Regions from separate parts of the Streptomyces sp. NPDC006294 genome, predicted to be linked through region 1. Evidence: riboswitches for the same ligand, from Rfam matches in the RefSeq annotation. Region 1 holds a riboswitch; each other region holds the start of a gene.
What was found. A riboswitch is a leader RNA that binds a small molecule or an ion and turns the genes downstream of it on or off. The one in region 1 is predicted to bind cyclic di-AMP.
Positions count from the first base shown of each region.

Region 2: linked by a shared signal. The riboswitch ahead of ACFYOP_RS23610 (NlpC/P60 family protein) and the one ahead of ACFYOP_RS18885 (LysM peptidoglycan-binding domain-containing protein) in region 1 are both predicted to bind cyclic di-AMP.
Region 3: linked by a shared signal. The riboswitch ahead of ACFYOP_RS25585 (transglycosylase family protein) and the one ahead of ACFYOP_RS18885 (LysM peptidoglycan-binding domain-containing protein) in region 1 are both predicted to bind cyclic di-AMP.

Region 1 is NZ_JBIAHV010000009.1:343,445-351,039, reverse strand. It holds gene ACFYOP_RS18890 (cellulose binding domain-containing protein) at 1-1,568, shown strand, start outside; cyclic di-AMP (ydaO/yuaA leader) riboswitch at 1,978-2,135, shown strand; gene ACFYOP_RS18885 (LysM peptidoglycan-binding domain-containing protein) at 2,140-2,973, shown strand; gene ACFYOP_RS18880 (hypothetical protein) at 3,080-3,634, opposite strand; gene ACFYOP_RS18875 (hypothetical protein) at 3,758-4,312, shown strand; gene ACFYOP_RS18870 (right-handed parallel beta-helix repeat-containing protein) at 4,417-5,481, shown strand; gene ACFYOP_RS18865 (methyltransferase) at 5,535-6,563, shown strand; gene ACFYOP_RS18860 (TcmI family type II polyketide cyclase) at 6,639-6,962, opposite strand; gene ACFYOP_RS18855 (SRPBCC family protein) at 7,002-7,493, opposite strand; gene ACFYOP_RS18850 (acyl carrier protein) at 7,495-7,595, opposite strand, start outside.
Region 2 is NZ_JBIAHV010000013.1:121,106-128,700, reverse strand. It holds gene ACFYOP_RS23615 (hypothetical protein) at 1-193, shown strand, start outside; gene ACFYOP_RS23610 (NlpC/P60 family protein) at 255-1,433, opposite strand; cyclic di-AMP (ydaO/yuaA leader) riboswitch at 1,435-1,627, opposite strand; gene pcrA (DNA helicase PcrA) at 1,881-4,343, shown strand; gene ACFYOP_RS23600 (M23 family metallopeptidase) at 4,426-6,039, opposite strand; gene ACFYOP_RS23595 (alpha/beta fold hydrolase) at 6,274-7,086, opposite strand; gene ACFYOP_RS23590 (cobalamin B12-binding domain-containing protein) at 7,460-7,595, shown strand, end outside.
Region 3 is NZ_JBIAHV010000015.1:58,235-65,829, forward strand. It holds gene ACFYOP_RS25575 (cytochrome P450) at 1-638, shown strand, start outside; gene ACFYOP_RS25580 (transglycosylase family protein) at 845-1,777, shown strand; cyclic di-AMP (ydaO/yuaA leader) riboswitch at 2,048-2,234, shown strand; gene ACFYOP_RS25585 (transglycosylase family protein) at 2,241-2,927, shown strand; gene eno (phosphopyruvate hydratase) at 3,245-4,537, shown strand; gene ACFYOP_RS25595 (septum formation initiator family protein) at 4,661-5,140, shown strand; gene ACFYOP_RS25600 (DUF501 domain-containing protein) at 5,202-5,765, shown strand; gene ACFYOP_RS25605 (Ppx/GppA phosphatase family protein) at 5,762-6,742, shown strand; gene ACFYOP_RS25610 (VOC family protein) at 6,739-7,539, opposite strand.

The DNA.
Region 1 (7,595 bases):
CCAGGGCCTGGGACTACACGGGCTATCCCAACCGGTCCTTCCGCTACACCCAGGACGTCTCCGCCGTCCCCTGGCTCACCTGGGGCGCGAACCCGTCACCCCCGGAGGTCGCACCCAAGCTCGGCTGGATGACGGAGGCGCTGGAGATCGACCCGTTCGACTCCGATCGGATGATGTACGGCACGGGCGCGACGATCTACGGCACCCAGAATCTGCGCACCTGGGACAGCGGCGGGAAGATCCTGATCACGCCGATGGTCAAGGGGCTCGAGGAGACGGCCGTCAACGACCTGGCGAGCCCGCCGTCGGGTGCGCCGCTGCTCAGCGGCCTGCTCGACATCGGCGGCTTCCGCCACACCGACCTCGACGCCGTGCCCGAGCTGATGTTCACCCGGCCGAACATGTCGGCGACCACGAGCCTGGACTTCGCGGAGGCCGCTCCCGACACCGTCGTACGGGTCGGCAACGCCGACGCCGCCCCGCACGTCGCGTTCTCCACGGACAACGGCGCCAACTGGTTCCAGGGCTCGCAGCCCGCCGGCGTGACGGGCGGCGGCACGGTCGCCGCCGCGGCGGACGGCAGCGGTTTCGTCTGGAGCCCGGACGGCGCCGGAGTGCACCACACGACCGGCTTCGGCAGCTCATGGGCGGCGTCCAGCGGCATCCCGGCAGGGGCGATCGTCGAATCGGACCGCGAGAACCCGAACAAGTTCTACGGCTTCAAGGCCGGGACCTTCTACGTGTCGGCCGACGGGGGAGCCACCTTCACCGCCAAGGCGTCCGGCCTTCCGGCAGAGGGCAATGTCCGCTTCAAGGCGGTTCCGGGCGCGGAGGGGGACATCTGGCTCGCGGGCGGCGCGGCGACCGGGACGTACGGGCTGTGGCACTCCACGGACTCCGGCGCGACCTTCGCGAAGGTCTCCGGCGTGGAAGAGGCGGACGCGGTCGGCTTCGGCAAGGCGGCGGCCGGCGCCTCGTACCAGACGCTCTTCGCCAGCGCGAAGATCGGCGGAGTCCGCGGCATCTTCCGCTCCACGGACGCGGGAGCGAGCTGGACGCGGATCAACGACGACGCGCACCAGTGGGGGTGGACCGGCGCGGCGATCACCGGCGACCCGCGGGTCTTCGGCCGGGTGTACGTGGCCACCAACGGGCGCGGCATCATCTACGGGGAGTCGTCGGACGGTGACGGCGGCGGCGACCCGGGCCCCGGTCCGGGTCCCGACCCGGACGAGCCGCCCGCGGACGCGGACTGCACGGTGACGTACAAGGTCACCAACCAGTGGTCGGGCGGCTTCCAGGCCGATGTGACGCTCACCAACACGAGCGCCGCGGCCCTGAACGGCTGGCAGCTGCGCTGGACCTTCCCCGACGGGCAGAAGGTCGGCCAGATGTGGAATGCCACACACCGGCAGACCGGCGCTGAGGTGACGGCCGGCAACGTCTCCTGGAACGGAACGGTGGCCGCCGGCGCTTCCGTGAGCTTCGGCTTCACGGGCGAGTGGCCGGGCGAGAACGGCAGCCCCGACGCCTTCGCCCTGGGGGACGAGATCTGCACCGTCGGCTGAGACGGGCCGAGGGCGGCGCCGTGGGGTTCCTGGCCGACACCGGGAACCTCGCGGCGCTTTGGCGTTAATGTCCGTTATGAAGGATTTAGGCGAACTCGCACCGGAAGGTGAATTCCGGGCGATTGTTGCGAGTTGGCGCCGCGGAGACGGTGCCGCGATATGCGCGGTTGCACAGCCGTTCCGTGACGTCAGTCACCTGGCACTGTGCGACGGCAATGTCACCCGACCGCCACTTCCCTTTGCCGGGCGGGGATTTGAGTTCTTTGACGCGGCAATGACAATAGGAAATCACCCCCGCGAAAGCCTCTTTCTGGCGGTGATCGACAATTCGCCACTTGTTTCGCCGGGATGCTCTCGCTTACGGTCACCGTCAATCCGGGTGGACCGCCGAATCCTGCCGCCGTCCGGAAACCAGACCGCAACGACTCACGTACGGCAGGAGCGGGGGAACCAGGTAAGTCGCCGATCCGGGATCCGGAACGGCTCGGGGTGAAGCCGCATTCCCATGCGGCCGGGCATCTCCAGCCCGAACCCGACAGCTCACCTCGCAGGCGACGGAGAGGAATTCGCCATGCCCGCAAAGGGTAAGCACCGTCGTACCAAGTCCCGTTCGCTCACCCGCGGGATCATCGCCGCGAGCACCGGCGGCGCGGCCCTCGCCCTGCCGATCGTGGGCGCCACCACTGCTCAGGCCGCCCCGGCGCAGCCCGTCGTCGCCGAGCGGGCCGTGGCGCCCGCCGCCGTGGCCACGCCTGCCGCCGCCGCGAAGTCCGGCCCCGTGATCTATTCCGTGGTCGCGGGTGACTCCCTTTCCAAGATCGCCGACGTGCATTCCGTCGACGGCGGCTGGAAGCAGCTCTACAGGGACAACCGGAAGGCCGTCGGTGACGACCCGTCGCTGATTCACCCGGGTCTCGAGCTGACGATCGGCGCCGCTTCGAAAGCCAAGGAAAAGGCCGCGCCCAAGAAGGCCGACCGGACCGCGGAGACCGACCGCGCGGACCGCTCGGAGCGGAAGAGCGCGCCGGTGGCGAAGGCCGCCGCGGCGAAGACGGAGAAGGCCGCCGCGAAGCCCGCGTCCTACGCGAACAACCTCGACGGCTGGATCAAGGAATCGCTGGACATCATGGCCCAGCACGGAATTCCGGGAAGCTACGACGGAATTCACCGCAACATCATGCGTGAGTCCTCCGGCAACCCGATGGCCATCAACAACTGGGACATCAACGCCATCAACGGCACGCCCTCGAAGGGCCTGCTCCAGGTCATCCAGCCGACCTTCGACGCCTACCACGTCCCCGGCACCTCCTACGACCTGTACGACCCGGTCGCCAACATCACCGCCGCGTGCAACTACGCCGCCGACCGGTACGGCTCGATCGACAACGTGAACGGCCCCTACTGACAGAACCGTCGCGACGGCTGATCCGTCGCCCCGGTTCACCGGGCCGGTGCCCGGGACGCGTCCCCCACGCGTCCCGGGCACCGGCGTTTGCCGTGTGCCTCGCCGCTCAACCCCGCAGGGCCACATGGAACGAGGAGAGCCACAGCACGACGGCGGCCCCCGCCCCGACCACCACACGCACGGTCTCGCCCGGCGACCCGGCCGCGGCGACCACGGCGCCGACGACCGCGACGGCCGTCAGCAGCACGCCCGTCCACGTGTACTGCCACTGGTCGAAGAGGCGGGCGAGCGGAAAGAAGTGCAGCCCCACCACGAGGCAGATCCCCGGCGGGATCAGCTCCGCGTGCCCCGTCGCGTTCGCCGTGGCGATCACCGCGAACACGGCGACGACCTCGAGCCCGTTGACCAGCCCCACCCCGCGGTTCCACTTCTCCGGCAGCCGCACCACGCGCCGGGCCGGCCCCGCCGCCCCGCGGAACGCCAGGGCCACGGCCGCGCCGGTCAGTACGGCCCCGACCGCACCGACGGCGACGGCCACCGGCATCGAGGCGATCCCGGAACCGGCGGCGAACGCCCACACCAGGGCGAACGCGGCGAGCACTGTCGCCCCACGACGGCGCAGATTCTGTGTGAGCGTCAGGCATTCCGTGTCCGTTGTCATGTCCCGGAGGCTACAGCGATCACTTGCCCGTCCGGCGGGGCCAGGGGCCCTGAGCGCCGGGTTCCGGCGTCGGGCGCGCCGGTGCATTGGTCTCGTACAGGTTCGTCGTCCATACTGCCCGCCGTGGAGCAGCAGATAGATCCGAAGCCGAAGATCGACATCGCCGCGGGCACGGACCCGGCGTTCGTGCCGGGCCTCACCGGGCCCCCGCCTGCCGTGAAGGAGGGGAACGAGGAGGCCGCCGAGCCGGAGGACGAGAAGCCGGAGCCGGAGCCGGAGCCGGAGTCCGAGCCGGCGGCCGACGCCGACACCGCGCCGGACGCGGAGGCGGCCCCCGACGCGGAATCGGAAACCGACACCGACCCGCAGGACACCGCGCCGGAAGACGCCGCGGCCGAAGGGCCCGTCTTCGAGGCGAGCGACCGCCGCGGGTCGATCGCCGCCGACCGGTCCGGTGTCCGCTTCACCCTGGACGACCAGGCGGCGGAATTCACCTGGGCCGAGATCGGCGCCGTCGAGGTGAAGCCGGCCCGCTTCGGCCGCCGGTTCACGGTCACCGTCCATGTGGCGGCCAACCGCTGGTTCAACGCCGACGTCGAGGCGCCGGCCAGGGGACGGCTGAAGGAGTGGGCCGAAGAGCTGGACGCGGTCCTCGACGCCTACTTCGAAGAGGGCTGAATGCCGTCCTGATGGCCGCAGGGCCACGTCTGGGTGGGCGCGACACAGGCTCTCCCAGGCGTGGTTTGTGTCGATTTTGCCGCGAATGCGCATAGCTTCGTTTTATGACAAAGCGACAAACGACCCTGCTCGGATGCGCGGCTCTGCTCGTCGTGTCCGGCCTCGGCGCGGCGGCTCCCGCCCGCGCCGCCGTCACCCACCAGGTCCAGCCGGGCGAGTCCGTCCAGGCAGCCGTGGACGCCGCGAAACCCGGCGACACGATCGAGATCGCCGCCGGCACCTACACGGAAAGCGTCCGGATCACCACCTCCGGCCTCACCCTGCGCGGCGCGGGCAGCCGGACGGTGTTCAAGCCGTCGTCGTCCGCCGCCGAGGCCGGCTCCTGCGCGGCCGCGGGCAACGGCATCTGCGTACTCGGCACCGAGAAGCAGCCCGTCGAGGACGTACAGATCCGCTCCCTGGTCCTCAGCGGATTCGAGAAGAACGGCATCTGGGCCCAGCGGACCGACCGGCTGACGGTGCACCAGGTCACCGCGGAGAACAACGGCACCTGGGGCATCGCCCAGGAGCGCTCCACCCGGTCGGTCCTGCGGAGCAACCTCGTCCGGGGCAACGGCGACGCCGGCATCTTCGTGGCGAACACCATCAGCCAGGAGGCCGGGGCCATCGACACCATGGGCACGGTCGTCTCCGACAACCTCATGGTCGACAACCGCATCGGCACCACCGTCCGCCGCGTGCGGAACCTGACGGTCCAGGGCAACGAGATCACCGGGAACTGCGCCGGCGCGTTCCTCGTCGGTGACGAGACCACCCCGCGGGCCGGGGCCCTGACGGTCCGTTTCAACCGCGTGCACGAGAACAACAAGCACTGCGACAAGACCGCCAGGCTGCCCGAGATCCAGGGCACCGGCATCGTCCTCACCGGCACCGAGGACACCGTGGTGGAGTGGAACGTGATCCGCGGCAACGTGGGCACCGCACCGATGTCGGGCGGGATCGTGCTCTTCAAGTCCATCGTGGGCGCCGCCGGCACCGACAACGTCATCAGGAACAACGTGGTCCTCGGCAACGGGGCCGCCGACCTGGCCAACCGCGACACCTTGGGCACCGGCAACCGCTTCGCCGGGAACATGTGCCAGTCGTCCGAGCCCGCGGGCCTGTGCTGACCGCCCGGCCGGAGCCGTCCGGCCCCGGCCCCTCACGAAAGACCGATGCGGCGATGACCACTGCAAGCCCCACCACCCCGCCCGCCATGCGGCTGAGGGAACTCGTCTTCGGCGCGGCCGGCGCCGCCGCCCTGCGCGCGGCCGCCCGGCTCGGCGTCGCGGACGCGCTCGGAGAGGCGCCGGCGACCGCGGAGGAGCTCGCGGCGGAGGTGAAGGCGCAGCCCGGGCCCCTGCGGCGACTGCTGCGCGCCCTGAGCTGCTACGGCGTCTTCGAGGAGGACGGCGACGGCAGGTTCGGCCACACCGAGATGTCCCGGCTGTTGCGCGAGGACGACCCGCACAGCCTCCGGTACATCACCCTGTGGTGCACGGAGCCGTGGACCTGGGACGCCTGGCCGCTCCTCGACGAGGCGGTGCGGACCGGCGACAGCGTGTTCGGCGGCCTCTACGGCAAGGAGTTCTTCGACTACCTGCACGCCGACGCCCCGGAGTCGGCCCATGTGTTCAACCGGGCCATGACCACCTCCAGTACGCAGTCCGCCCGGGACGTCGCCGAGGTGCTCGACCTCGGCGGCGCGAAGACGGTCGCCGACATCGGCGGCGGCCAGGGGCACGTACTGGCCGGGCTGCTCGAGAAGTACCCCGACATCCGGGGCACCCTGCTGGATCTGCCCCGGGTCGTCGCCGCCGCCGACCCGCGGCTGCTGGAGGGCGGTTCGCTGGCGGACCGGGCCGACATCGTCCCCGGCGACTGTCGGCAGGCCATGCCGGTGTCCGCCGATCTCTACATCATCAAGAACATCCTGGAGTGGGACGACGAGAGCACCCGCAGGACGCTGCGCAACATCGTGGCGGCGGCCCGCCCGGGCGCCCGGGTGGCCGTCATCGAGAACCTCGTCGACGACACGCCGTCGATGCGGTTCACCACCTCGATGGACCTGATGCTGCTGCTCAACGTGGGCGGCGCCAAGCACACGAAGGACAGCATGATCAGCAGGATGGCGGACGCCGGACTGGTCGTCGGCGACGTCCGTCCCGTCAACGCCTATCTGCATCTCTTCGAGAGCGTGGTCCCCGGCTGAGGCCGGGCGCCGGGCAAGCCGTCGGCCCCGCGGGTCTCCCGCGGGGCCGGTGGCTGTGCGGCGGACCGGGACCGGTCAGTCGCTCTGCCACGAGTAGAACTGCTGCGCCATGGCGTCCTTCGGACTCCGCCAGGTCTGCGGGTCGTACGGACTGACGAAGGCGGAGAGCCGCTCGCTGATGCCCCGGAACTCCGGGTGCTCCGTCAGCTTCGCGATCGCCGGGCCCGGCGGCCGGTCCGACTCGATCAGGTGCAGATAGACGTCGCCGAACTGGAACAGACTGCGCCGCTTCACTCCGACGAGGTGCGGCAGTTCACCGCTGTCGGAGGCCGCGAACACGTCGGCGATGTCGGGGGCGGAGCCCGGTGCCATCCGGGCGACGATCAGGGCGTGGTGCATCGGGGGCGTCCCTTCGGATGCCGTCACAGGACCGGGCGGTCACACCGCGTTGACGGAAGCGGTGTCCTTCGCCGACCGGCCGAGCCGGGCGCGCTGCTCGATCTTGTTGCGGATGAGGTCCATCTGGATGGGGGAGTTGCGGTTGATGTTGGCCGTCATCCACTCGTCGTCGACCGGCGCGTCGGGCTTCATCGCGAAGTCCTGCGTCCAGCGCATCCGGACACCGCGCGGCGTCTGCTCGTACTCCCAGCGGATGTTCATGTACTGGAAGGGGCCGGTCTCGACGCGGCGGGCGGTGACCGTCAGGGCCTCGCGGTCGGCGACGCGCTCGGAGACCCAGCTCCACACCCGGCCGTTCTCGTCCGGGTACATGGTCAGCCGGAACGTGGTCCGGTTGCCCTCGCGTTCCAGGACCTCCACCGAGGCGTACTCGCTGAACAGCTGCGGCCAGTGGTCGAGGTCGTTGGTCACGTCCCACACCAGGTCGAGCGGGGCGTCGATGGTCACTTCGTTCTCGGTGTGTCCAGGCATGTCAGGCTCCAGCCATCAGTGAGTTGTTGACGAGGTCCAGGAACTCGCGCGGCGTCTTGCAGCGGTCCGCGTCGGGCGGCAGAGGCCGGGCGTACCGGTTCT
Region 2 (7,595 bases), on a different contig from region 1:
GCTGGTGGGTCTGAACCAGGCGGACGACCAGACGGTGAACAACCTCAAGATCGGCGTCAAGCTGGCGGTCCTGGTGGTGATCCTCGGCCTCGTCTACGTCAAGCGGGACGAGGAGAAGGTCGACAAGGCGCTGTTCGGCGCGGTCGGCGGCCTGACCATGGTCAACGTCTTCATCGCCACCCTCTGGACCTGATCCGGGCGGGACATGCCGGCGCCCGGGCGGCTCGACCGCCCGGGCACTCGTGCGAACGCGGTCAGGCGGGGCGGACGCTGCCGTAGATCGGCATGTAGAAGATGGACTCCTCGCGCACGTTCGTGCCCGGCTTGGGGGCGTGGATCATCTTGCCGTCGCCGATGTAGATCCCGACGTGGCTGATGTCGTCGTAGAAGAAGACCAGGTCGCCGGGGAGCAGATCCGCCGTCGCGACGCGGGTGCCGACCTTCACCTGGTCCCAGGTGGTGCGCGGCAGGTCCACCCCGGCCGCCTTCCAGGCGGCCGCGGTGAGGCCGGAGCAGTCGTACGAGCTCGGGCCCGTCGCTCCCCACACGTACGGCTTGCCGATCTGGGCGCGGGCGAAGGCCAGCACCTTGTCGGCCTTCGCCGCGTAGGTGCCGTCGTCCGTGCCGGTGCCCGTACCGGTGTCCGTTCCCGGGTCGGTCGTGCCGGGGTCCGTGCTCGGGGCCGTCTCGCGCTCCCGGGCCTGCCGCTCGGCCTCCGCCCTGGCGGCGGCCTCGGCCGCGGCCTTCGCCTCGGCCTTGCGGCGGGCCTCCTCCTCCTTCTTCCGCTCGATCGCGGCGAGCCGTGCCTTCTCCTCCGCCGTCAGCGTCGACAGCAGGGTGCGCGCCTCCGCGAGCTTGGTCTGCACCGTCTGCTTGCTGGTGCGCAGCGCCTCCTGGGAGTCCGTGAGGGACTCGAGACGCTTCGTCGCCGCCGTGCGCTGCTTGGCCGCCGCGGCCCGCTCGGTCTCGTACTCGGTGACCGCGGTGCGCTGCTGGGCCGTCATCCGGTCCATCAGCTGCGTCTGGTCGAAGTACGCCTGCGGGCTGTCCGCGAACATCAGCGCGGCGGTGGGCGTGACGGAACCGGTGCGGTACTGCGCGGCCGCGTAGTTGCCGAGCTCGCGGCGGGACTCGTTCAGCTTCTCGGTGCGCTTGGCCGCCTCGTCGAGGAGCCGGTCCACCTCTTGGCGCTTGTCCGCGGTGGCTTCCTTCGCCTTGTTGTACTCCTGCGTGGCGCTGCTGGCCTGCCGGTACAGGTCGTCGACCTTCTTCTGCACCTCTTCGATGCTGGGCTTCGGCTCGGCGGGCGCGGCGGTCGCGCTCTGCGTGGAGAGCAGGGTCACACCCGCGAGGGCTGCCGTGGTGAATCCGACGGCGGAGGACGGTTTGGTGCTTCGGCTGCGGGGCTTGCGATGCGACGCCAAGGCCGGCATCTCCTTCTTCCGTGGACCGCCTACCGGGTTAGCTGTCGGGTTCGGGCGAACGGAAGGTGCCCTACGGACCGAGTGGCGCGCGGTCCGATTCACCCCGGTGGTACTGGGTCCTCCCGCGTCGAGGACGGTGTCGGGAGGGTGGGTCCCCGGTTCCGAACTCCGTTGCCGGAGGCCGGATTCGGCGCAGGCCGCCCGTTCGGCGTGGTTCGCCGGGAGGGGTGCGGGCCGCCTGGTCGAGCACGCTAGCCAACTCGTGCAGCCGCTGTGAAGGTTGATGTTCGATATGTCCGATACATTTTCGTGACCTTTTTCGGCGCATGATCCCGTGCCAGCTCCCGGAGGCGGCTTCGTCGCCTGGCGGAATCGCGCCGTCACCCACCGTCGCCCGCTGCCGGTGTTCGGCGTGCGGCCACGGTTGTCGGTGGGGCAGCCTAGACTCGTTAAGCGATGAGCAGCCTCTTTGACGACAGCTTCCTGGCGGACCTCCAGCCCCAAGCGGACGAGCATCCGCCGCCGCCCGAGGACTCGGCTCCGGAGCAGATCCCGGACGACCTCTTCCAGGGCGCCTTCGACGTGCCCCCGGCCCGCGACGGGTACTACCGCGACGGCGCGCCGCGCCCTGTCGTGGACCCCGCCGCGCTCCTCGACGGGCTGAACGAACAGCAGCGCGCCGCTGTCGTGCACACAGGGTCACCCCTGCTCATCGTGGCCGGCGCCGGCTCCGGCAAGACGCGGGTGCTCACGCACCGCATCGCGCATCTGCTCGGGACCCGCCATGTGCACCCCGGCCAGATACTGGCGATCACCTTCACCAACAAGGCCGCCGGCGAGATGAAGGAGCGCGTCGAGCAGCTGGTGGGCCCGCGTGCCAACGCCATGTGGGTCATGACCTTCCACAGCGCGTGCGTGCGCATCCTGCGCCGCGAGTCCAAGAAGCTGGGCTTCACCTCGTCGTTCTCGATCTACGACGCCGCCGACTCGAAGCGGCTGATGTCGCTCGTCTGCCGCGATCTGGACCTCGACCCGAAGAAGTTCCCGCCGAAGTCCTTCAGCGCCAAGATCTCGAACCTGAAGAACGAGCTGATCGACGAGGAGACCTTCGCCGACCAGGCTCAGGACGGCTTCGAGAAGACGCTCGCAGAGGCGTACCGGATGTATCAGGCGCGGCTGCGCGAGGCCAACGCCCTGGACTTCGACGACATCATCATGACGACGGTCCATCTCCTCCAGGCGTTCCCGGACGTCGCCGAGCACTACCGCCGCCGCTTCCGGCACGTCCTCGTCGACGAGTACCAGGACACCAACCACGCGCAGTACACGCTCGTGCGCGAGCTGGTGGGGACCGGTTACGAGGACCTGGACCCGGCCGAGCTCTGCGTCGTCGGCGACGCCGACCAGTCGATCTACGCCTTCCGCGGCGCGACCATCCGCAACATCCTCCAGTTCGAGGAGGACTACCCGGACGCGACGACGATCCTGCTGGAGCAGAACTACCGCTCCACCCAGACGATCCTGTCCGCCGCCAACGCCGTCATCGAGCGCAACGAGTCCCGCCGGCCCAAGAACCTGTGGACCAACGCGGGCGAGGGCGCCCAGATCACCGGCTACGTCGCGGACACCGAGCACGACGAGGCCCAGTTCGTCGCCGACGAGATCGACCGGCTCACCGACCAGGGCGAGGCGCAGGCCGGCGACGTCGCCGTCTTCTACCGCACGAACGCCCAGTCGCGTGTCTTCGAGGAGATCTTCATCCGCGTCGGCCTGCCCTACAAGGTCGTCGGCGGGGTGCGCTTCTACGAGCGCAAGGAGGTCCGCGACGTGCTGGCCTATCTGCGCGTCCTCGCCAACCCCGAGGACAACGTCCCGCTGCGCCGCATCCTGAACGTGCCGAAGCGCGGCATCGGCGAGCGCGCGGAGGCGATGGTCGACGCCCTCGCGCTCCGGGAGAAGATCACCTTCCCGCAGGCCCTCAAGCGGGTCGACGAGGCGTACGGCATGGCGGCCCGCTCGGCCAACGCGGTCAAGCGGTTCAACGTGCTCATGGAGGAGCTGCGGACCATCGTCGACTCGGGCGCCGGCCCGGCCGTCGTGCTGGAGGCCGTGCTCGAGCGGACCGGCTATCTCGCCGAACTGCAGGCGTCCACGGACCCGCAGGACGAGACCCGTGTCGAGAACCTCCAGGAACTGGCGGCCGTGGCGCTCGAGTTCGAGCAGGAGCGCGGCGAGGGGGAAGGGGCCGGCACGCTCGCCGAGTTCCTCGAGAAGGTGGCACTCGTCGCCGACTCCGACCAGATCCCCGACGCACCTGCTGAATCTGCTGCTGACGCAGCGGGTTCCGAGGACACCGGCGTCATCACGCTGATGACGCTGCACACCGCCAAGGGCCTCGAGTTCCCCGTCGTGTTCCTGACCGGCATGGAGGACGGGGTCTTCCCGCACATGCGGGCGCTGGGGCAGACGAAGGAGCTCGAGGAGGAGCGGCGCCTGGCATACGTGGGCATCACCCGCGCCCGCGAGCGGCTCTATCTGACCCGCTCGTCGATGCGCAGCGCCTGGGGTCAGCCCTCGTACAACCCGCCCTCGCGGTTCCTCGAGGAGATCCCCGTCCAGCATCTGACGTGGAAGCGGACGGGCCCGATGGCCGCGCCCGCCGGGCCCACGTCCGGTATCGCGTCCTCGCTGTCGTCGTCGCGTTCCCGCGGCGGCGCGTCGGGCTTCGCCACGCGGCGTACGAGCGACAAGCCGGTGATCTCACTGGTGGTGGGCGACCGGGTCACGCACGACCAGTTCGGGCTGGGGACCGTGGTCGAGGTGAAGGGCGCGGGCTCGGAGGCGCAGGCGACGATCGACTTCGGGGACGAGAAGCCGAAGCGGCTGCTGCTGCGGTACGCGCCGGTCGAGAAGCTCTGACGCGCCGGGGGCGCCGAGAAGGGTCCCGCCGACGACGAAGCCGGCCCCCTCGGGGGCCGGCTTCGGTGGTGCGTGGGGCCGGTCAGCCCTGGGTGGGGTCGATGCCGTTGCTGCGCATCCACGGCAGCGGGTCGATGGCCGCGCCGCCGCCGGGCCTGACCTCGAAGTGCAGATGCGGGCCCGTGGAGTTGCCGGAGTTGCCGGAGTAGGCGATGACGTCACCGGCCTTGACCCAGCCGCTGCGGATCTTGGTGCTGCTCAGATGGCAGTACCAGGTCTCCGTGCCGTCCGCCGCCGTCACGATGGCCATGTTGCCGTAGGCGCTGTTCCACTGGGTGCGGACGCTGCCGTCCGTGGCGGCCATGACCGGAGTCCCGTACTGGACGGGGAAGTCGATACCGGTGTGCAGCGACATCCAGTTGACGCCGGACTGCCCGTAGTACGCGCTGAGCTGGTGCAGCTTCACCGGCAGCATGAACTTGGGGCGCAGCGCCTCGCGGCGTGCGGCCTCCTCCTCGCGCTTCTTCTTCTCCGCCGCCTGGCGTTCCTTGAGGTCGATGCGCTCCTGGGTGCGGGAGGCGCGGTCGCCGAAGTCACGGGCGTCGGCGCTGAGCGCGGCGAGCTGGGTGTCCATGGCGTTGTTGGCGGCGACCGGCTCGACGGAACCGGGGTCGGGGGCCGCCACGTTGCTCTTGTCGTCCTTCGTCTCACCGCCGAGGCCGCTCACGGACGCGGCGGCGACACCGGCCACGCCCATCACGCAGGCGGACGGCACGGCGACGCTGAGGAGCGCCGAGCGCTTCGCGGGCGTGCGGCGGCGGCCGCGGCTGCCACCGGAACGGCGCACCGGGCGGGGTTCGACGGGGGCGGCCGGCACGACGGGCACGGAGGCCATCGTCTGGGTCATCGCGTTGTGGTCCGAGCCGTCCTCGGCCCCGGCTTCGGCGCGTTGGGGCTCGGCGTGCTCGGCGCCGTCCGCCGGCTCGTACTCGGCCTGTTCGTACTCGGCCGGCTGGTACTCCGCCGCGGGCGCCGGTTCGTACTCCGTCGCGTAGTCGGCCTCCGGGCCGGTCCCGTGCTCGGACGCGGACTCCGTCTCGAAGGGGACGGACTCGTACCCGTTGTCGCCGTACGCGTCCGGTGTCTCGTAGGCGGCGTACGCGTCGTGCGCGGTGTACGTGTCCTGCGTCGCGTACTCGGCGGGCTGGGCGAACCCCTGGTCCGGAACGAACTGTTGGGGGACCAGGCCGTCCGGCGTGGCGGTCGCGGAGTTCCACGCGGTGGCGTCGTAGCTGCCGGTCTCGAAGGCGCCGGGGGTCCACTGGCCGGTCGCGTCGTGGGCGAAGGTCGCCGCGGCCGTCTCGTACTGGCCGGTGCCGCCCGCCTCGTTCCAGGCGTTCGCGTCCCACTGGCCGGTCGACTCGTACTGGCCGGCGGTGGCGTCGTACTGGCCGGTCGTGTCGTACTGCGCGTACTGCTGCTGCTCGTAACCCTGTTCCTGCTGCGGCTGTTGGGCCTGGAGCGTCATGTCGCCGTAGGACTGGTGCCCGCCGGCGCCGGCGTCCCACTGGGACGCGTCGTACTGGCCGCTGTGGCCCGCCTCGTAACCGCCCGGCAGGGCCCCGAAGAGCGGATCCGAGTCGAAGCTGCCGGTGGCGTTGCCGCCGTACCCGGCGTGGGCGTGCTGGTCGTTCACCAACTTCTCTCTCGCCTCGACAGCAGGAACTGTTTTCCGGAACCGCCTGTTTGCACGGGGGGTCCCAGGGGGAAGCAGTGGCGCGACTGTACCCGGCGGTACGCGACGGCGACAATCTTCGGCGGCATCTACGCAATCAGGAAACGGGCATTCGGTCGCGTTTCGGCGGTCCATGGCCGGAGCCTTGGCCCTACGTTCGAGAACTGTTCGATCGATCGATGCCGGTCGGTCGGTTCAGGCGACGGATGCGGGCGCGGACGCGGAACCGGGGGAAGCGGAACGGGAACCGTCCATGTCCGACACGCCCGACTCGAGCGCCTCGCGGACACTGTCGGCGACCGCGGGGTGAACCGGCAGTGCGAGATGGCCGATTCCGCTCACTCGCACGTTCTGTACGAGAAGGTCGGGATGGTCGACCCGGGCCGTCTCGACGGGCGCCATGATCCGGTCGAGATCGCTCCAGAAACTGACGAACCGGGTCCGGCAGCCCGGCGCGGGCAGCCGCAGCTCCTCGATCACCGGCGAACCCGGCCGCATCTGCCGCACGATCGGATGCGCGCTCGCGAGCGGTGCCACGGTGGTGCCCGAGTGCGGGGTACCGAGCGTGACCAGGGTGCGGACGCGCCGGTCACCGCCGAGGCGCTGCACGTAGTAGCGCGCGATCAGACCGCCGAGGCTGTGTCCGACGATGTCGACCTCGTGGTGTCCGGTGCGCGCGCAGATCTCCTCGACATGCCGGCCGAGCAGATCCGCGGCGGCCCGGATGTCGCAGGTGAGGGGCGAGTAGTTGAGGCATTCGACCGGGTGGGGACCGCGCCGGGCGAGCGCCCGGCGCAGCAGCACGAACACCGAGCGGTTGTCGGCGAAGCCGTGCAGCAGCACGGTCGGCACGGCGGCGGGCGACCTCGGCAGCGCGGGCGCCGGGCGGGTGCGGCGGCGGCGCTCCGGAGTGAGGCCGGTGGGGTAGAGGAGCAGATGTCCGGCGAGGATCACCAGCTCCAGTGCGGTGGCCCGCAGCAGCGCGGCGGGCAGACGTGGGGTCCTCACGACGACCTCCCGTACGGCACGGCGGGGGCGGCTCTCCCCCGCGTGCCCTCATGGGAAGCGCGCACGACCGTCCGGGGCGCGGTGCGGTCGGCTCCGCGCCTCGGCGTCGCCGTACCACCGTGCCGTGCGGCTCTCGGCACGGTGGTACGGCGACCTGTGGTGGACCTGCGGCGGCTTCCCGTGCGACCGTGCCTGCGGGGCCGCGCCTGGGGCGTGCGCGGGGTCCGAAGCAGATACGACGCTCGGCGAAAATGTCCCACGTGTGATTTCCCCCTCCCCGCGCGCCGCGAAACGGCCCCGTGCGGGATGCTGGAGATAACGTTCGTTCACTTCCCCGTGTCCCGGTACGGCCGCGGGGAGCCAGGAGGCAGTGATGGGTGTGACTGGTCCGATCCGCGTGGTGGTGGCCAAGCCGGGTCTCGACGGCCACGACCGCGGCGCCAAAGTGATCGCGCGAGCGCTGCGCGACGCCGGTATGGAGGTCATCTACACCGGGCTCCACCAGACGC
Region 3 (7,595 bases), on a different contig from region 1:
ACCGTAAAAGGGAGGAGCCGGGAGACGACCTCATCTCGGGGCTCATCAAGGCGTCCGACCACGGCGAGCACCTCACCGAGAACGAGGCGGCCGCGATGGCCTTCATCCTCCTCTTCGCGGGCTTCGAGACCACCGTCAACCTCATCGGCAACGGCGTCTACGCGCTGCTGCGCCACCCCGAGCAGCGTGAGCGCCTCCAGGCGTCGCTGGCGGCCGGGGACAGCGGCCTGCTGGAGACGGGCGTGGAGGAACTGCTGCGCTACGACGGGCCGGTGGAGCTGGCGACCTGGCGGTTCGCCACCGAGCCGCTCACCGTCGGCGGGCAGCGGATCGCGGCGGGCGACCCCGTGCTCGTCGTCCTCGCGGCCGCCGACCGCGACCCGGCACGCTTCGACGCCCCGGACACCCTCGATCTGTCCCGGACCGACAACCAGCATCTGGGGTACGGCCACGGCATCCACTACTGCCTCGGCGCCCCGCTCGCCCGGCTCGAGGGGCAGACCGCGCTGGCCACCCTGCTCCGCAGAATGCCGGACTTGCGGCTTGCGGGGGATCCGGCCGATTTGCGGTGGCGTGGGGGGCTCATCATGCGCGGATTGCGCACTCTGCCCGTTGAGTTCACGGTGCAAACAAACTGACGCTGCGTCAAGTCTGTGACTTTCACGTGATCTCCGCTGCATCGACTTGTGACTCACGTTCGAATGCGACTACGTTCACCGTCACTCGGCAGGCATCAGCAGGCCGCAGGATTCTCAGCTGTCACGCGAAAGGCAACCGCATGCTCTCCGGGAACGGACGACACCGCCGACCCCGCCAGGCTCCGGCCCTCATCGTCGCGGCAGGGGTGACCGGTTCGGCCATCGCGATCCCGCTGCTCGGCGCGGGCTCGGCGTCCGCGGCCGACGCCGGCACCTGGGACCGCGTCGCGGAGTGCGAGAGCGGCGGGGCGTGGAGCGCCGACTTCGGCAACGGCTACTACGGCGGGCTGCAGTTCTCGCAGGAGACCTGGGCCGCGTACGGCGGCACCGCCTACGCGCCGAGCGCCGACCTCGCGAGCCGCTCGCAGCAGATAGCGGTCGCGGAGAAGGTCCTCGCCGCCCAGGGTCCCGGCGCCTGGCCCGCCTGCGGTCCGCTCGCCGGGCTCCAGGACGACGGCACCGACACCGGCGTCGACCCGGGCATCCTGCCGCTGCCGAAGCAGAGCGACGCGCCGGACGGCGAGCCGTCGCCCGACGCTTCCGATTCTCCCGACGACCCGCTCGACGTCCGCGAGCCGACCGGCCCGGCGGGCGACAAGCCCGCCGAGGGCTCGGCGGACGACTCGGACCCCACGGGCGGCTCCGGCGCGCCGGACACCCGTGACGCGGGCACGCCCTCCGGCGACGCGACCGACCGGCCGGCGACCGGGGGCGACACCCGCACGGCGCCCACGGACGACGCCACCGGGGCGGCCCCGTCCGGCGAGACGCCGACCGGCACCGGCAAGCACCGCGGTGCGCCGGGCGACGAGTCCGCCACGGGCGGTTCGGAGGGCGTACGCGAGGACGGCCGCCATGCCTCACGGGGTGACGGCGCGGGCCGCAAGGGTGACGTCGGGGCAACCGCCCCGGGCTCGTACACCGTTCAGCCCGGCGACAATCTGTGCGACATCGCCGCCGCGGAAGAGGTGCCCGGCGGGTGGCCGGCCCTCTACGAGGCGAACGAGAAGACGGTCGGATCCGACCCGGACCTCATCCTGCCCGGTCAGAGCCTCGACCTGAGCCTGGGTCAGGGCTAGTTCACGCGGCGGTTCATGGGCTTATGTCCGCTTCGTTCGAGTGAGACAAGGGTCTCTTCGCCCCAACTGGGGTGCAACGCCCCACGAATTCGGCCACTCCGCCCCTCACCTGCGAAAACGGACATCTTCGGGTGGTCGGTTCGGGCGTTTTCTCCCCGATGTTCGACTTTGAACATCGGGGAGTCCTGTGTCTACGGTCTGAACCGCTCGCCACCGCGGGCACCGTCGACCGATACGCCGAATCCTGCCGTCGGTCGGGGGGAACAGTCGTCGCTCAGAGCGCCGAAGGCAGGAGCGGGGGACCCAAGGTAAGCGCCGGGGCCGTTCGCCCGGATCGAGAGATCCGGCGGACCGGAGCCGGCTGGGGGTGAAGCCCGTACGTCCCACGGACGTACGGCCGGGCAACTCACAGGCCCGAACCCGACAGCTCACCTCGTAGGCGTCGGTGAGGAGAAGTTCCATGCTGCGTTCTTCCGGCAAGGCCAAGCACCGTCGTCCGTCGAAGGTCACCCGTCTCGTCGCGCTCGCCGGTGTCGCCGGCGCCGCCATCGCCGCCCCGGTTCTCGGCGCGACCTCCGCCTCCGCCGCCACCGCTTCCGAGTGGGACGCCGTCGCCCAGTGCGAGTCCGGCGGCAACTGGTCCATCAACACGGGCAACGGCTACTACGGCGGTCTGCAGTTCTCCGCCTCCACCTGGGCCGCGTACGGCGGCACCGCGTACGCCTCGACCGCCGACCAGGCGTCCAAGGTCCAGCAGATCGAGATAGCCGAGAAGGTCCTGGCCGGCCAGGGCAAGGGCGCCTGGCCGAGCTGCGGCGTCGGCCTGTCCAGCGCCTCCTACGGCGGCGGCTCCGCCGAGGCCGCGCCCGCGCAGCCGTCCCAGGAGCGCTCCGAGGCGCCCACCACGCGCTCCGAGCGCACCGAGGCCCCCGCCCCGGCCCCGAAGGCCGAGCGGCCCGCCGCCGCTCCGAAGGCCAAGGGCTTCAAGAAGGGTGACGGCGAGTACAAGGTCGAGGCCGGCGACACCCTCGGCAAGATCGCGCAGGCCGAGAAGGTCGAGGGCGGCTGGGAGAAGCTGTTCGAGCTGAACAAGGACATCGTCGAGGACGCCGACGTGATTTACCCGGGCCAGCAGCTCCACCTGCGCTGACCCGCCCCTGCCTCCCACGGTCCGGCGGTCGTGGGAGGCGCCCGTCTGTCGAACGGGACCCGAGCACCCCGGTCCGGCGCGCCTTCCCCCGTACGCGCCGGGCCGGGGCCCGTTCCGTCGAGGGGTCGGGGTCTGCCGGAGGAAGCGGGTTACCCGCTGGTAGGAACCATCCTGTTTGTCCGGTCACAAGGGGCTTGATGCCCTTTTTCGTCCCAGGGGGCGGGCATCGGCCGGGCCTTTGCCGCCGGGGCGGTTAGGCTCTTGCCGCAAGGCCAAGCAGACCTCTGCACTTTTCTCGCGTCACATCCCAGAAGGAGATGCTCGTGCCGTCCATCGACGTCGTCGTAGCCCGGGAAATCCTGGACTCCCGAGGCAACCCCACGGTCGAGGTCGAGGTTGGCCTCGACGACGGCAGCACGGGTCGTGCTGCAGTTCCGTCCGGCGCCTCCACCGGTGCGTTCGAGGCTCTCGAGCTCCGCGACGGTGACCAGAACCGCTACCAGGGCAAGGGCGTCGAGAAGGCCGTCCTCGCCGTCATCGAGCAGATCGGCCCGGAGCTCGTCGGCTACGACGCCACCGAACAGCGCCTGATCGACCAGGCGATGTTCGACCTGGACGCCACCCCGGACAAGTCCTCGCTCGGCGCCAACGCCATCCTCGGCGTCTCCCTCGCCGTCGCGCACGCCGCCTCCGAGGCCTCCGACCTGCCGCTCTTCCGCTACCTTGGCGGCCCGAACGCGCACCTGCTGCCCGTTCCGATGATGAACATCCTGAACGGCGGCTCGCACGCCGACTCCAACGTGGACATCCAGGAGTTCATGATCGCGCCGATCGGCGCCGAGTCGTTCTCCGAGGCGCTGCGCTGGGGCACCGAGGTCTACCACACCCTCAAGAAGGTCCTGAAGCAGAAGGGCCTGTCCACCGGCCTCGGCGACGAGGGCGGCTTCGCGCCGAACCTCGACTCCAACCGCGCCGCCCTCGACCTCATCCTCGAGGCCGTCAAGGAGGCCGGCTACACCCCGGGCAAGGACATCGCGCTCGCGCTCGACGTCGCCGCGTCCGAGTTCTACAAGGACGGCTCCTACGAGTTCGAGGGCAAGTCCCGCTCGGCCGCCGAGATGACCGAGTACTACGAGGAGCTCGCCGCCTCGTACCCGCTGGTCTCCATCGAGGACCCGCTGTTCGAGGACGACTGGGACGGCTGGAAGGTCCTCACCGAGAAGCTGGGCACCAAGGTCCAGATCGTCGGCGACGACCTCTTCGTCACCAACCCGGAGCGCCTGGCCCGCGGCATCGACGAGAACGCCGCGAACGCGCTGCTCGTCAAGGTCAACCAGATCGGCTCGCTGACCGAGACCCTCGACGCCGTCGAGCTCGCCCAGCGCAGCGGCTTCAAGTGCATGATGTCCCACCGCTCCGGCGAGACCGAGGACGTCACCATCGCCGACCTGGCCGTCGCCACCAACTGCGGCCAGATCAAGACCGGCGCCCCGGCCCGCTCCGAGCGCGTCGCCAAGTACAACCAGCTGCTGCGCATCGAGGAGATCCTCGACGACGCGGCGGTGTACGCGGGCCGCAGCGCGTTCCCGCGGTTCAAGTACGAGGGCTGAGCACGGCCCGAGCGTCGCTGGGTCACCGGTGATCACCGGCTGACGCCCTGTCGTACGTACGTCCCCGGCCGCGGTCCCGTACCGTGTCCGGGGACGTCGGCGTGTGAAGGGGAGGCGAGTGGGATGGCGCGCAGGCCGGAAGCGGACAGGGTCTCCACCGCGACCAGGCTGCGGCTGCTCGGCGAGCAGACCGCCGCCCGCGTCTACCGCTCCCAGAACCGCCGCCAGGCCCGCCGCTCCCGGCTCACCGGCCGCGCGGCCTTTCTCGCCCTCGTCGTCTGCTCGCTCGTCGTGGCGCTCGCCTACCCGATGCGCCAGTACGTCTCCCAGCGGGCGGACATCGCCGAGCAGGAACGCCTCATGGACGAGGCGCGCGCACAGGTCGAGCAGCTCAAGGACGAGAAGGCGCGCCTCCAGGACGACATGTACATCCGGCGCCTCGCCCGCGCGCATCTGCACTACGTGGTCCCGGGAGAGACCGGTTTCACCATGATCGACCCCGAGGCCGCGGAGCGGGAGCGCGAAGAGAGCGGCGCGGCCGACCGGCCGTGGTACTCGAACGTATGGAACGGCGTGGACAGCGCCGACGGTCCGCAGCAGTAGCAGTAGCAGTAGCAGTAGCAGTACCTGGCAGCAGTAGCAGCAGTCACCGAACAAGGCAGGCATGGAAACCCCTCCTCCCACCACCGAACCCACCGAGCCCACGGACGCGGACGTCGCCGCGTTCAAGGAGCAGCTCGGCCGGCCGCCGCGCGGTCTGCGTTCGATCGCGCACCGCTGCCCCTGCGGGCAGCCCGACGTCGTCGAGACCGCTCCGCGGCTCCCCGACGGCACCCCCTTCCCGACGCTGTACTACCTGACGTGTCCGCGGGCCGCCTCCGCGATCGGCACGCTCGAGGCGAACGGCGTCATGAAGGAGATGACCGAACGCCTGGCGGCCGACCCGGAACTGGCCGCCGCGTACCGGGCCGCCCACGAGGACTACATCGCCCGCCGTGACGCCATCGAGGTCCTGGAGGGCTTCCCCAGCGCGGGCGGCATGCCGGACCGGGTGAAGTGCCTGCACGTCCTGGTCGGCCACTCGCTGGCGGCCGGCCCCGGGGTGAACCCGCTGGGCGACGAGGCGATCGCGATGCTGCCCGAGTGGTGGGCGAAGGGCCCGTGCGTGACCCCGGCCGGGACCGCGTGCGGGACGTCGGGCGGACAGGGAGAGGACGCCGCCGAATGACCCGCGTCGCCGCCGTCGACTGCGGCACCAACTCGATCCGTCTGCTCGTCGCGGACGTCGACCCCGCCACCGGCGCTCTCGTCGACCTCGACCGCCGGATGACGATCGTCCGCCTCGGCCAGGACGTCGACCGTACCGGCCGCCTCGCCCCCGAGGCGCTGGAGCGCACGTTCGCCGCCTGTCGCGAGTACGCCGCCGTGATCAAGGAGCACGGCGCGCGGCGTCTGCGCTTCGTCGCCACGTCCGCTTCCCGGGACGCCGAGAACCGGGACGACTTCGTCGCCGGTGTGCTCGGCATCCTCGGTGTGGAGCCGGAGGTGATCAGCGGCGACCAGGAGGCCGAGTTCTCCTTCACCGGCGCCACGAAGTCCCTCGACGGCCGCTCCGACATCGCCAAGCCCTGTCTGGTGGTCGACATCGGCGGCGGCTCCACCGAGTTCGTCGTCGGCGAGGAGCACGCCGGCGCCGCCCGGTCCGTCGACATCGGTTGCGTACGGATGACCGAGCGGCACGCGCCGGACAGCCCGGCGACGCCGGAACAGATCGCCGCGATCACCGCGGACATCGAGGCGGCGCTCGACGAGGTCGAGAAGACGGTGCCCATCCGCGAGGCCCACACGCTCGTCGGGCTCGCCGGCTCGGTGACCACGGTCGCCGGGATCGCGCTGGGTCTCGACGCGTACGACTCCGCGGCCATCCACCACTCGCGGATCTCCTTCGAGCAGGTCGAGGAGATCACCACCATGCTGCTGAACTCCACGCACGACGAGCGCGCTGCGATCGGCGTGATGCACCCCGGCCGCGTCGACGTCATCGCGGCCGGGGCGCTGGTGCTGCGCACGGTCATGCGGCGCATCGGCGCCCGCGAGGTGGTCGTGAGCGAACACGACATCCTCGACGGCATCGCCTACAGCATCGCGAACGAGGACCGCGGCCAGGGTCGGTCGTCGGATCAGGCCGGACCAGTGAGGCCCTAGGTCGCGGGGGCCGGCTCCGGGGTGAGGACCACGAACTCCGCCCCGGCCGGGTCGTTGCACACCGCCAGGCGGCCGACGCCCTCCGCGTCCTCGGGGCCCATCGAGACCGAGCCGCCCTTCTCGCGTACGAGGGCGACCGTGGCGTCGCAGTCGGCGGTACCGAAGACGGGGTGCCAGTACGGCCGCGCGTCGCCGGACGCGAACATGTCGGGGACCGCCATGACGCCGCCGAACATCCGTTCCGGGGGGCAGTCCTTGGGCGTCACCATCGTGTACGTCCCGCCGCCGCCGGGGAGTTCCATGTCCTGACCGGTCCAGCCGAAGACGCGGCCGTAGAAGTCCTGCGCGGCCTTCGAGTCGGTGGTGTAGAGCTCGATCCAGCCGAGACTGCCGGGGCCGTCCACGGCCTCGACACCGGGGTAGCTGCCGGGCTGCCAGACTGCGAACTGGGCGCCCTGCGGGTCGGTGACCTGGGCGAACCGGCCCTCGTCCGCCACCTCGGACGGCGGGGTGCGGACGGCGCCCCCGGCCTCCTCGACCGCCTTGACGGTGGCTTCGATGTCCGGCGTGTGGAAGTAGACCATCCAGGCCGACCGGGCGCCCTCCTCGGTGAGCTGCCCGACCGCGCCCACCGCCTTGCCGTCGAGGCGGAACGCCTTGTAGCTGGTCATCTCCTCGTCGAAGGCCTGGGCCTGCCAGCCGAACACGGCGCCGTAGAAGGCGGCGGCCGCGTCGATGTCGGGCGCGCCCAGGTCGAGCCAGGCGGGCGAGCCGGGGACGAAGTCAGTGGTGATCACTCGATGCCCTTTCTCCGTGATTCAGCCGGTGCTGACCGGGTTCTGTGGATATGCCA